Regions from separate parts of the Lactobacillus sp. UMNPBX16 genome, predicted to be linked through region 2. Evidence: riboswitches for the same ligand, from Rfam matches in the RefSeq annotation. Region 2 holds a riboswitch; the other holds the start of a gene.

Region 1 (4,433 bases), on a different contig from region 2:
AATTTCGTGCATCATTTTCAATATGGTAGGCCGTAATTTGATGATTTTCTTTTAAAAATGGTTCAATATCTTTCCAGTCACCAAAGATCACGCCAGAATGAGCTTCAGTAAAATTCTCAATTTTCTTTGGAAAATCAATTTGTGCTAAATCTCCTTTAATAAAGACTTTTACCGGTGTCTTTTTTGGTGCATTACCGATGTAATCAATAATACTTTTTGCATTTAACTTTGCCATCTTTTTTCTCTTTTCTAATTTAAATATGATTGATCTAAATGAACCAAGTCTTCTAAACTTTCACGCTTAATGACTAATTTTGCTTTACCATTTTCTGCAAATACCACTGCTGGTCGAGAATTACGATTATAATTTGAAGCCATTGAATACCCATATGCACCTGTATCCAACATCGCTAACAAGTCTCCAGCTTTGACTTGTGGCAAAGCTTGATCTTCTGCTAATATATCGCCACTCTCGCAATACTTACCAGCAATACGAACATGTTCAGTCAAAGGCGCTTGTGGATCGGTGGCTAAAACTGTTTCATACTTAGCCTGATAAAGTGCAGGGCGAATATTATCTCCCATCCCGCCATCGACAGTAATATAAGAACGATAACCTGGAATATCCTTACGGCTACCCACCGTATAAAGGTTGTAACCGGCTGGACCAACAATTGATCTTCCCGGTTCAATATCGATTTCAGGTAAAGGATAATTCATTTTTTCAGCTTCAGTTTTGATCACCTTAACAATCGTCTTAACAAATTCTTCTGGTCGTAATGGATGATCTTCTTGGGTATATTTAATCCCAAAACCGCCACCAACATTAATAACTTGTGCAAGATAGCCATACTTTTCTCGCCAATCTTGCGCTACTACCATTAATTTTTGTGCTGCCATTTCAAAGCCGTTTAAGGCAAAAATCTGTGAGCCAATGTGAGCATGAATCCCCAACATTTTCATCCTAGGATTAGCTAGAACTTGTTTTAATGCCTTTTCTGCTTGACCTGATTCAAGATCAAAGCCAAATTTACTATCAATCTGACCTGTTTGATCATATTCATGGGTATGTGCTGAAATCCCTGGTGCAATACGCAACATGACACTAATCGTAGCATCGTACTTTTTTAAAACTTGCGCCAATAACTGAATCTCATGAAAATTATCAATAATAATTTTGCCAACATGATTTTTTACAGCCATTTCCAATTCAGTTAATGATTTATTATTACCATGAAAGCTAACTCTCTCCATTGGAAAATTGGCTTTTATTGCAGTAAATAACTCACCTGCTGAAACTACATCAGTGTATGCTCCCTCTTCTGCAATAACCTGATACATTGCGATTGCTGCGAAAGCTTTACTTGCATAACTAACAGCATAGGCCATGTTTTCTTCTTCAAAAACTTTCTTAAAAGCCCGAATTTGTCGACGAATTTGATCGACATCATAAACTACTAATGGCGTACCATACTTTTGAGCTAATTCTACTGTATCAACTCCACCAATCGTTAAATGGCCTTGCTCATTAATCTGATCTACTGCAATTTGTGAATTCATTTTGTTCTCCTGTCTTTTTCAGGCGAAACGCTAATAAAAAAATCCATTGTCTGCGCCAAACAAACAATGGATTAATTTCTACTTAATCTATGGTCGATAGCGCTCCGCGAATTTTGTTCGCGACAGTCCGCAGTTTATTCAACTACGCCCCAGCTCAAGCCTTTAGCATGACTCAGCTTCGGCAACCTCCCCTTTTACAATTCATCTTCGTTTTGCCCAACTCAGAATTGTTACTTATGTCGGCTGCGCCTCTTCGATTGACTGTAGTTTACAATTTTATAAAAATATAGTCAACAAATTTATTATAAAAATTTAATTTTATTTGTAACAATGCGGCATTTAGAGTGATAAATTACAGTCATCACTTGCAAGATTAAAAAAGAATGTTAGAATTCAATTAAATTTAGTCTGACTTTTTTATTTAAATTAATGATTTCTGAAAACAAAAGGAGTTTTGAAATGAAAATCGTAAAGTTTGGTGGCTCTTCTTTAGCTACCGGTGAAAGTGTTGCACAAGCAATTCAAATTATTCTCAGCGATCCTCAACGACAAGTAATGGTTGTCTCTGCCCCAGGCAAAAGGAATACAACAGATATCAAAGTTACTGATCTGTTAATCAAGTACGCAGATTTAGCCTTAAAGCACAAGAATTGTGTTGAAATCGTGAATAAAATTTTTAGTCGCTATCAAGAAATTGGTCATTATTTTGGCTTAGCAGATACGGAATTAAGTATTATTAAACAAATTTTATTAGAGTTGCCCAATCAGGGTTATCCTAACGAAAAATATCTTTTAGCTGCATTTAAGGCACATGGTGAACGACTTAATGCTCGTTTAATTACTTTAGTTTTACGCCATCAAGGAATTAATAGTCGTTTTCTTGATCCGGCTGAAGCCGGTTTAATCGTGACTGGCGAGCCCAATGATGCCATTGTCAATCCAGAGAGCTACTTAAATCTTGACCAAATTAAAATTAAGGCTGATGAACGTATCGTATTTCCTGGCTTTTTTGGCATGACTCCGTCTGGTAATATCGCCACTTTTTCCCGTGGCGGGTCAGACATTACCGGGGCTATTCTAGCTAGCGGCTTTCATGCTGATCTCTATGAAAATTTTACAGATGTCAATGGGATTTTTGCCGCTAATCCTCATATTATTGAGCATCCCCAATCCATCAAGAAAATGACTTATCGCGAAATGCGAGAGTTGTCATATGCTGGCTTTTCTGTTTTTCACGATGAAGCATTGATTCCTGCTATTCAAGGACAGATTCCTATCAATGTGAAAAATACTCATGATCCTAGCAATCCTGGCACTATGATTGTCCCAGAAAAGGATTTTGTCCCAGATAATGCAATAACCGGCGTAACCAGCCAAAAACATTTTTCCGCATTATATTTGCATAAATATTTGCTCAATAAAGAAGCTGGTTTCACCTTACGTATATTACAAATTTTATACCAACATAATATTCCATATGAGCATATGCCATCTGGGATTGACGATATTACCATTATTTTTAACAATGATTTTCTAAACGATCAGTTAATTGATCAAATTTGTAATGAAATTCAAGCTACAATTAATCCAGATCAACTCGAATGGATTGAAGATTATGCAATTATTATGGTTGTCGGCGAAGGAATGCGACAAAAACATACCATCAGCCGTCAAATTATCGATTCTTTAGGCGATCATGATATTTCACCACAAATGATCAATCAGGGAGCTTCTCAAATTTCAATCATGATCGGTACTAAAAAAGAAAAGGCTGATGAAGCAGTAAAAATTATTTATCAAAAGTTTTTTAATTAGGGGGCATTATGATTAATTTATTCAAAGTTCACGGTTCTCAAAATCATTTCTTTATTCTTGATCAAACACAATTCGAACACGAATTAAGTGACGCCGAGCTAAAAAATTTTACGCAAAAGATTACCAATCCACAAACTGGACTGCTTCACGGAGCAGATGGCGTTTTAGTAGTTAATCATCCCGTGCATTCTAACTCACTTGGCCAGATGCGTGTAATCAATGCTGATGGAAGTGAAGCATCAATGTGTGGCAACGGTCTACGCACCGTTGCTCGTTACCTAAGTGAAAAAACGGGAAAAGATAATTTCCTAGTTGACACAATGAATGCCAGCTTACGTGTTAGAAGAGAAAAAGATTTTGCTTCTAACGTGCCAGCATTTGCAGTTGAGATCTCTCCTGTACGCTTTAATAAAGAGGCACTCCCTTTTGATAATTTAGGACAAGAACGGATTATTGATGCTTGGTTGCCAGAAATTTATCCTGGATTACGTTTTACTTCAATTGCCGTACCTAACCCACATTTAATTTCTTTTGTTAATCAAGCAGAAATTACCGGCCCGATCTTAGGCATTGTTGGTAAAAAATTAAATAGCAATAATCCCTACTTTACAGATGGCGTCAATGTTAATTTCGCGCAAATTTTAGATAAAAATAAACTTTTTGTCCGCACTTACGAACGGGGCGTTGGTTTTACCAATGCCTGTGGTACTGGAATGTCCGCGACTTCTCTTGCTCTTACTTTAACCCACCCCGAAATAGGCAACTTAAATACACCAATATCAGTTTATAATCCTGGCGGTATGGTTAAAACTATCGTGCATTATGAAAAAAATAGTTATTGGATCGAGCTTATTGGTAACGCTACTTTTACTCATCGAATTAAGCTTTCTGAAGCTGACTTAAGGAAAGGTGATTTTTCCAATGTCCAGATCCAAAAGACTGCTGAACAAAGTGCTTATGAAAAATTTATTGCTAATCTGCCAAAGTTCAATGACATTACAACTTTAGCGTAAAAAAATGGCTTGCAACACGCAAGCCATTTTTACTTTTTAATTATT
Region 2 (4,433 bases):
GATGAAACTGTTTCACCTATTTTTAGCTTCTACCCTCACCGCATGTTGGTGCGGGACCCTAAAAAGATGGCACCTTATATCAACCAATTAAAGGAATATTTTGCTGGTATCAGAAAGAATTTTGATGTTCCTATTGATATTTCGGAATTCGGCACTGAATTTCAACGAAAGGTATTAGCCGTTGTCCAACATATTCCTTATGGTGTGACGTTAACTTATGGTGACGTCGCCAATTCACTAGCCGAAGCCACATCTTCTCGCTCAGTTGCACACGCCGTAGCATTAAACCCTGTTTTGATTTTTATTCCTGACCAAAGAGTTATTTTATCCAACAATAAAGTTGGGACTTATCGTCTGGGACAAAAAGAAAAAATCAGATTAATTAAATTAGAAAAGAAGCAGTTACATGTCAATTCTTAAACTATATGCACCCTTTTTTGACGGCAATAACTGGTTACATGTCCTAACCAGTGGCAAAGACTGGATGATCATTCTGACTTTAATTTTGATGGAATGCTTGTTATCAGTCGACAATGCTGTCGTTTTGGCCGCACAGACACAGGTGCTACCTAATAAAGCTGAACAACGCAAGTCCTTGGTTTATGGCTTGTGGGGTGCTTATTTATTCCGCTTTATTGTTATCGGAATCGGGACTTATCTGATCAACTTTTGGGAGATTAAATTAGCTGGTAGTATTTATCTTTTTTACCTAGCCTTTAAATTCTTCTATGATCAACGCCACCCTAAACAAGCTGCCGAACATGAGAAAGAAAAAGAAGAGCGCGAAGCAGCTCACCACAAAGGCAAAAAGAAAAAGAGACATGTACTATCTCTTTTCTGGCGTACGGTTATTTCAATTGAATCAATGGATATCGTCTTTTCAATTGATTCTGTTTTAGCTGCTTTAGCCGTGTCTGATAACCCCGTTGTTGTTTTAATCGGTGGCATGATCGGTATTCTCTGTATGAGAGGAGTTGCCGAAATTATCATTAAATTAATGGATATTATTCCAGAATTGCAGCCAATGGCTTACTTATTGATAGGAATCATCGCTTTAAAATTGCTGCTAGCTCTGCCACCATTGAGATTTGAGTTGCCAAACACCGTTTTTGCAATTATTGTCTTTGCGATCTTAATTTTGACAATTCTCTTCCACTTTTGGAAAGTTAAAAAACACGGTCACAAACATATTTAACTGTTTAGCGTATTTAATACATATTCTTTGAGTACAACTGCTTGGTTGTGCTCTTTATTTTTGGCACCAAATAAGAAAAGAACATCTTCTTTAGCCAAATGCTTCTTTACATCTTGCAAAAATTCCGCTGTATAATCATTATGATTAAGTTCTTCAATATACTTTTGCTTAAATTCAGGGAATTTTTCATCTTCATGATTAAACCACTGACGCAATTCCTTACTAGGGCCAATTTGTTTATCCCATTCAGCTAAATCGGCCTTAACTTTGCTCATTCCCCGTGGCCATAAACGGTCAACTAAAATCCGATAACCAGCAGGTTGCTCATGGTCATAAATTCGAACTAATTTAATTTCTGTCATTATTTTTTATCTCTTTTCTAGAAAGGTCAAAAATGAATTATTCAACTTATTTTTCTACTAACACTACCGATTATATTGCAAAAGACCTAATTGGGCGAATGCTTACTTTTGATAATGGTCAAGAAAAATTAGGCGGCTATATCGTGGAAGCAGAAGCATATATGGGTAAAAAGGATCGCGCTGCACATTCTTATGGCGGTCGTCGTAGCCCAGCGAATGAAGGACTTTACGGCAAAGGCGGAACGATCTATATCTACGCGCAACGTCAATATTTCTTCTTTGATGTTGCCACTAGGGTTCAGAATGAACCACAGGGTGTTTTAATCCGTGCAATCGATCCCACTTTAGGAATTGAGACCATGATCAAGAACCGTCATGGTAAAGATGGCGTTCTTTTGACTAATGGTCCCGCAAAAATGATGCAAGCTTTTGGTATTCATGATAAAAATTGGAATTTGCACTTTTTATCAGACTCCCCTTTCGCCATTGATCTTGATGATCATCATAAAAAAATTCCCCAGGAAATAATTGCTGCAGTGCGTGTTGGTATCAATCAATCTGATCCCGTTTGGGCTAACAAGAAATTACGTTTTTATGTAGCAGGAAATCCTTATGTTTCTGATATGAAAAAGATAAATTATGAAACTAATAATGGTTGGGCTTGACAAATTTAACTTTTTCTTCTAGTATTCTTCATTAGTTAAATATTTTTCCAATGCAATAGAGGTTGCGACAATCACAAGTTAAGTTTGAGTTCGCGAAAACAATGATAGTTAACTTAGGGTTGCCGCCGAAATAGATTTAATATTCGCGTGTTAATCTGTTGGGCTATAGAAGAATATTCTATAGACTGTCCTGGTTAGTCCCCAGGGAGCGCTATAAGATTTGGTTTAAACACTGATGATTATGACCCTCGCAATTCTTTGGAAGAGCGAGGTTTTTGTTTACTCTTTATTGTGTTGGCTTTATGTTAAAACTATTTTTGGAGGTTTTATAATTGAAGTCAAGATTTAGATGGATGGCTGTAATAATGTCTGTCCTACTCAGTTTATTTATCGGTTTTTCCCTTAGTAGCAATCAGACTCAAGCTGCTAAGAAAGATTCTGGCACGTTAAAGATAGGTATGGAGGCAAACTATCCTCCATACAACTGGACTCAGCCAACCAAAGCTAATGGAGCTGTTCCAATTGATGGTTCTAACTCCTATGCTAATGGTTATGATGTTCAAATTGCCAAGATCATCGGTAAACGACTACACAAAAAAGTAATCGTAGAAAAGACTCAATGGGATGGCCTTTTACCAGCTTTAACTTCAGGTAAAATTGACTTAATTATTGCTGGTATGTCTCCTACTGCCGAAAGACGCAAGGCAATTAATTTCTCAGAACCTTATCGTAAAAGTACTTTCGTCGTAATTACTAATAAGGCAAGTAAATATTCTAATGCTAAGAAGTTGACTGATTTCAAAGGTGCCAAGTTAACCGCACAACAAGGAACTTTGCACTACGATTTAATCAAGCAATTAAAAGGTGCTAAAAGAGAACCAGCTATGCGTGACTTTTCAGCCATGCGTCAAAGTTTAGCTTCTGGCACCATTGATGGTTATGTTGCTGAAGATATTGAATTTGAAAGTTACCACAACGTTAACCCTAACATTATTGCAGTTAACTTAAACAAAATGGCTGGCTTCAAAGTTGACCATGACGATTCCGTAACTAGTATCGGGGTTAAAAAGGGTAATACCAAGCTTTTAAATGAAGTTAACGCTACTTTAAGAACTATTTCTAATAAAAAGCGTGATCAATTAATGTCACAAGCCATCAAGGAACAACCTAAGGCTGGTAACGAAACTAAGAAAGAAAACTGGCTAGTTACTACTTGGAAGCAATATGGTGGCATGATTATGTCAGGTATTGGCATGACCTTGCTTTTAGCTTTAGTTGGTACCATTGTTGGTTTCTTTATCGGCTTGCTTGTAGGAATTATTCGTACCATTCCTACTCCAACTACTCGCGGCAAGCGTTGGACTTTGAACGTAGTTAAGTGGTTATTATCTGTTTATGTAGAAATCTTCCGTGGTACACCAATGATGGTTCAAGCAGCCGTAATCTACTATGGTATTGCCCAATTCTGGCACTTGAATTTAAATAGAACTGTAGCTGCTTTGATTATTGTGTCAATTAACACTGGTGCTTACTTAGCTGAGGTTATCCGTGGTGGTATTATTTCAACTCCAGAAGGTCAATTCGAAGCAGCTAGTGCACTTGGTATGACCCACAACCAAAGAATGTGGCATATCATCTTGCCTCAAGCAATTAGAAACTGTTTACCATCAATCACTAACGAATTTATCGTTAACATCAAGGATACTTCAGTATTGAGTATTATCTCAGTTTCTGAATTGTTCTTTGTTGGTACAACTATTGCCAGTCAATCATTCAAGTTCTTCCCAACTTACTTAATGATTTCAGCAATCTACTTGATTTTGACCTTTACTATTACTAGAATCTTCAACTTCATTGAAAAGAGACTCGAAGGTAACAAGAACTACAACTTGATGGCTAACCAAGTTCAAGTTGGTACTCCAAAAGATGCGGAGGCAAACAATTAATGACTGAATCAAACGAAGTAATTTTAAGTTTAAAGCATATGCAAAAGTCCTATGGGGCTCACAAGGTATTGAAGGACATTTCTTTCGATATCAACAAAGGCGAGATCGTGACCATCATTGGTCCTTCCGGTGGTGGTAAGTCTACTACCCTTCGCTGCATCAACTTGCTCGAAGAACCTACTGGTGGCGAGATCGATTTCCACGGTGAAAACATTTTGGCACCTGGTTACAACCGTAATACCTTTAGATCCAAGGTCGGCATGGT

What was found. A riboswitch is a leader RNA that binds a small molecule or an ion and turns the genes downstream of it on or off. The one in region 2 is predicted to bind lysine.
Region 1: it holds a riboswitch for lysine, as region 2 does, so the genes downstream of both, lysA (diaminopimelate decarboxylase) here and CP367_RS01525 (ABC transporter substrate-binding protein/permease) in region 2, are expected to answer to the same signal.

Annotation. Positions count from the first base shown of each region.
Region 1 covers NZ_PCYU01000043.1:73-4,505, reverse strand. Annotated here, with positions in the region: gene dapD (2,3,4,5-tetrahydropyridine-2,6-dicarboxylate N-acetyltransferase) at 1-235, opposite strand, end outside; gene lysA (diaminopimelate decarboxylase) at 250-1,560, opposite strand; lysine riboswitch at 1,649-1,822, opposite strand; gene CP367_RS09085 (aspartate kinase) at 2,020-3,375, shown strand; gene dapF (diaminopimelate epimerase) at 3,384-4,388, shown strand.
Region 2 covers NZ_PCYU01000007.1:35,703-40,135, reverse strand. Annotated here, with positions in the region: gene CP367_RS01545 (methylated-DNA--[protein]-cysteine S-methyltransferase) at 1-420, shown strand, start outside; gene CP367_RS01540 (TerC family protein) at 407-1,195, shown strand; gene CP367_RS01535 (DUF488 domain-containing protein) at 1,192-1,557, opposite strand; gene CP367_RS01530 (DNA-3-methyladenine glycosylase) at 1,590-2,222, shown strand; lysine riboswitch at 2,271-2,444, shown strand; gene CP367_RS01525 (ABC transporter substrate-binding protein/permease) at 2,555-4,168, shown strand; gene CP367_RS01520 (amino acid ABC transporter ATP-binding protein) at 4,168-4,433, shown strand, end outside.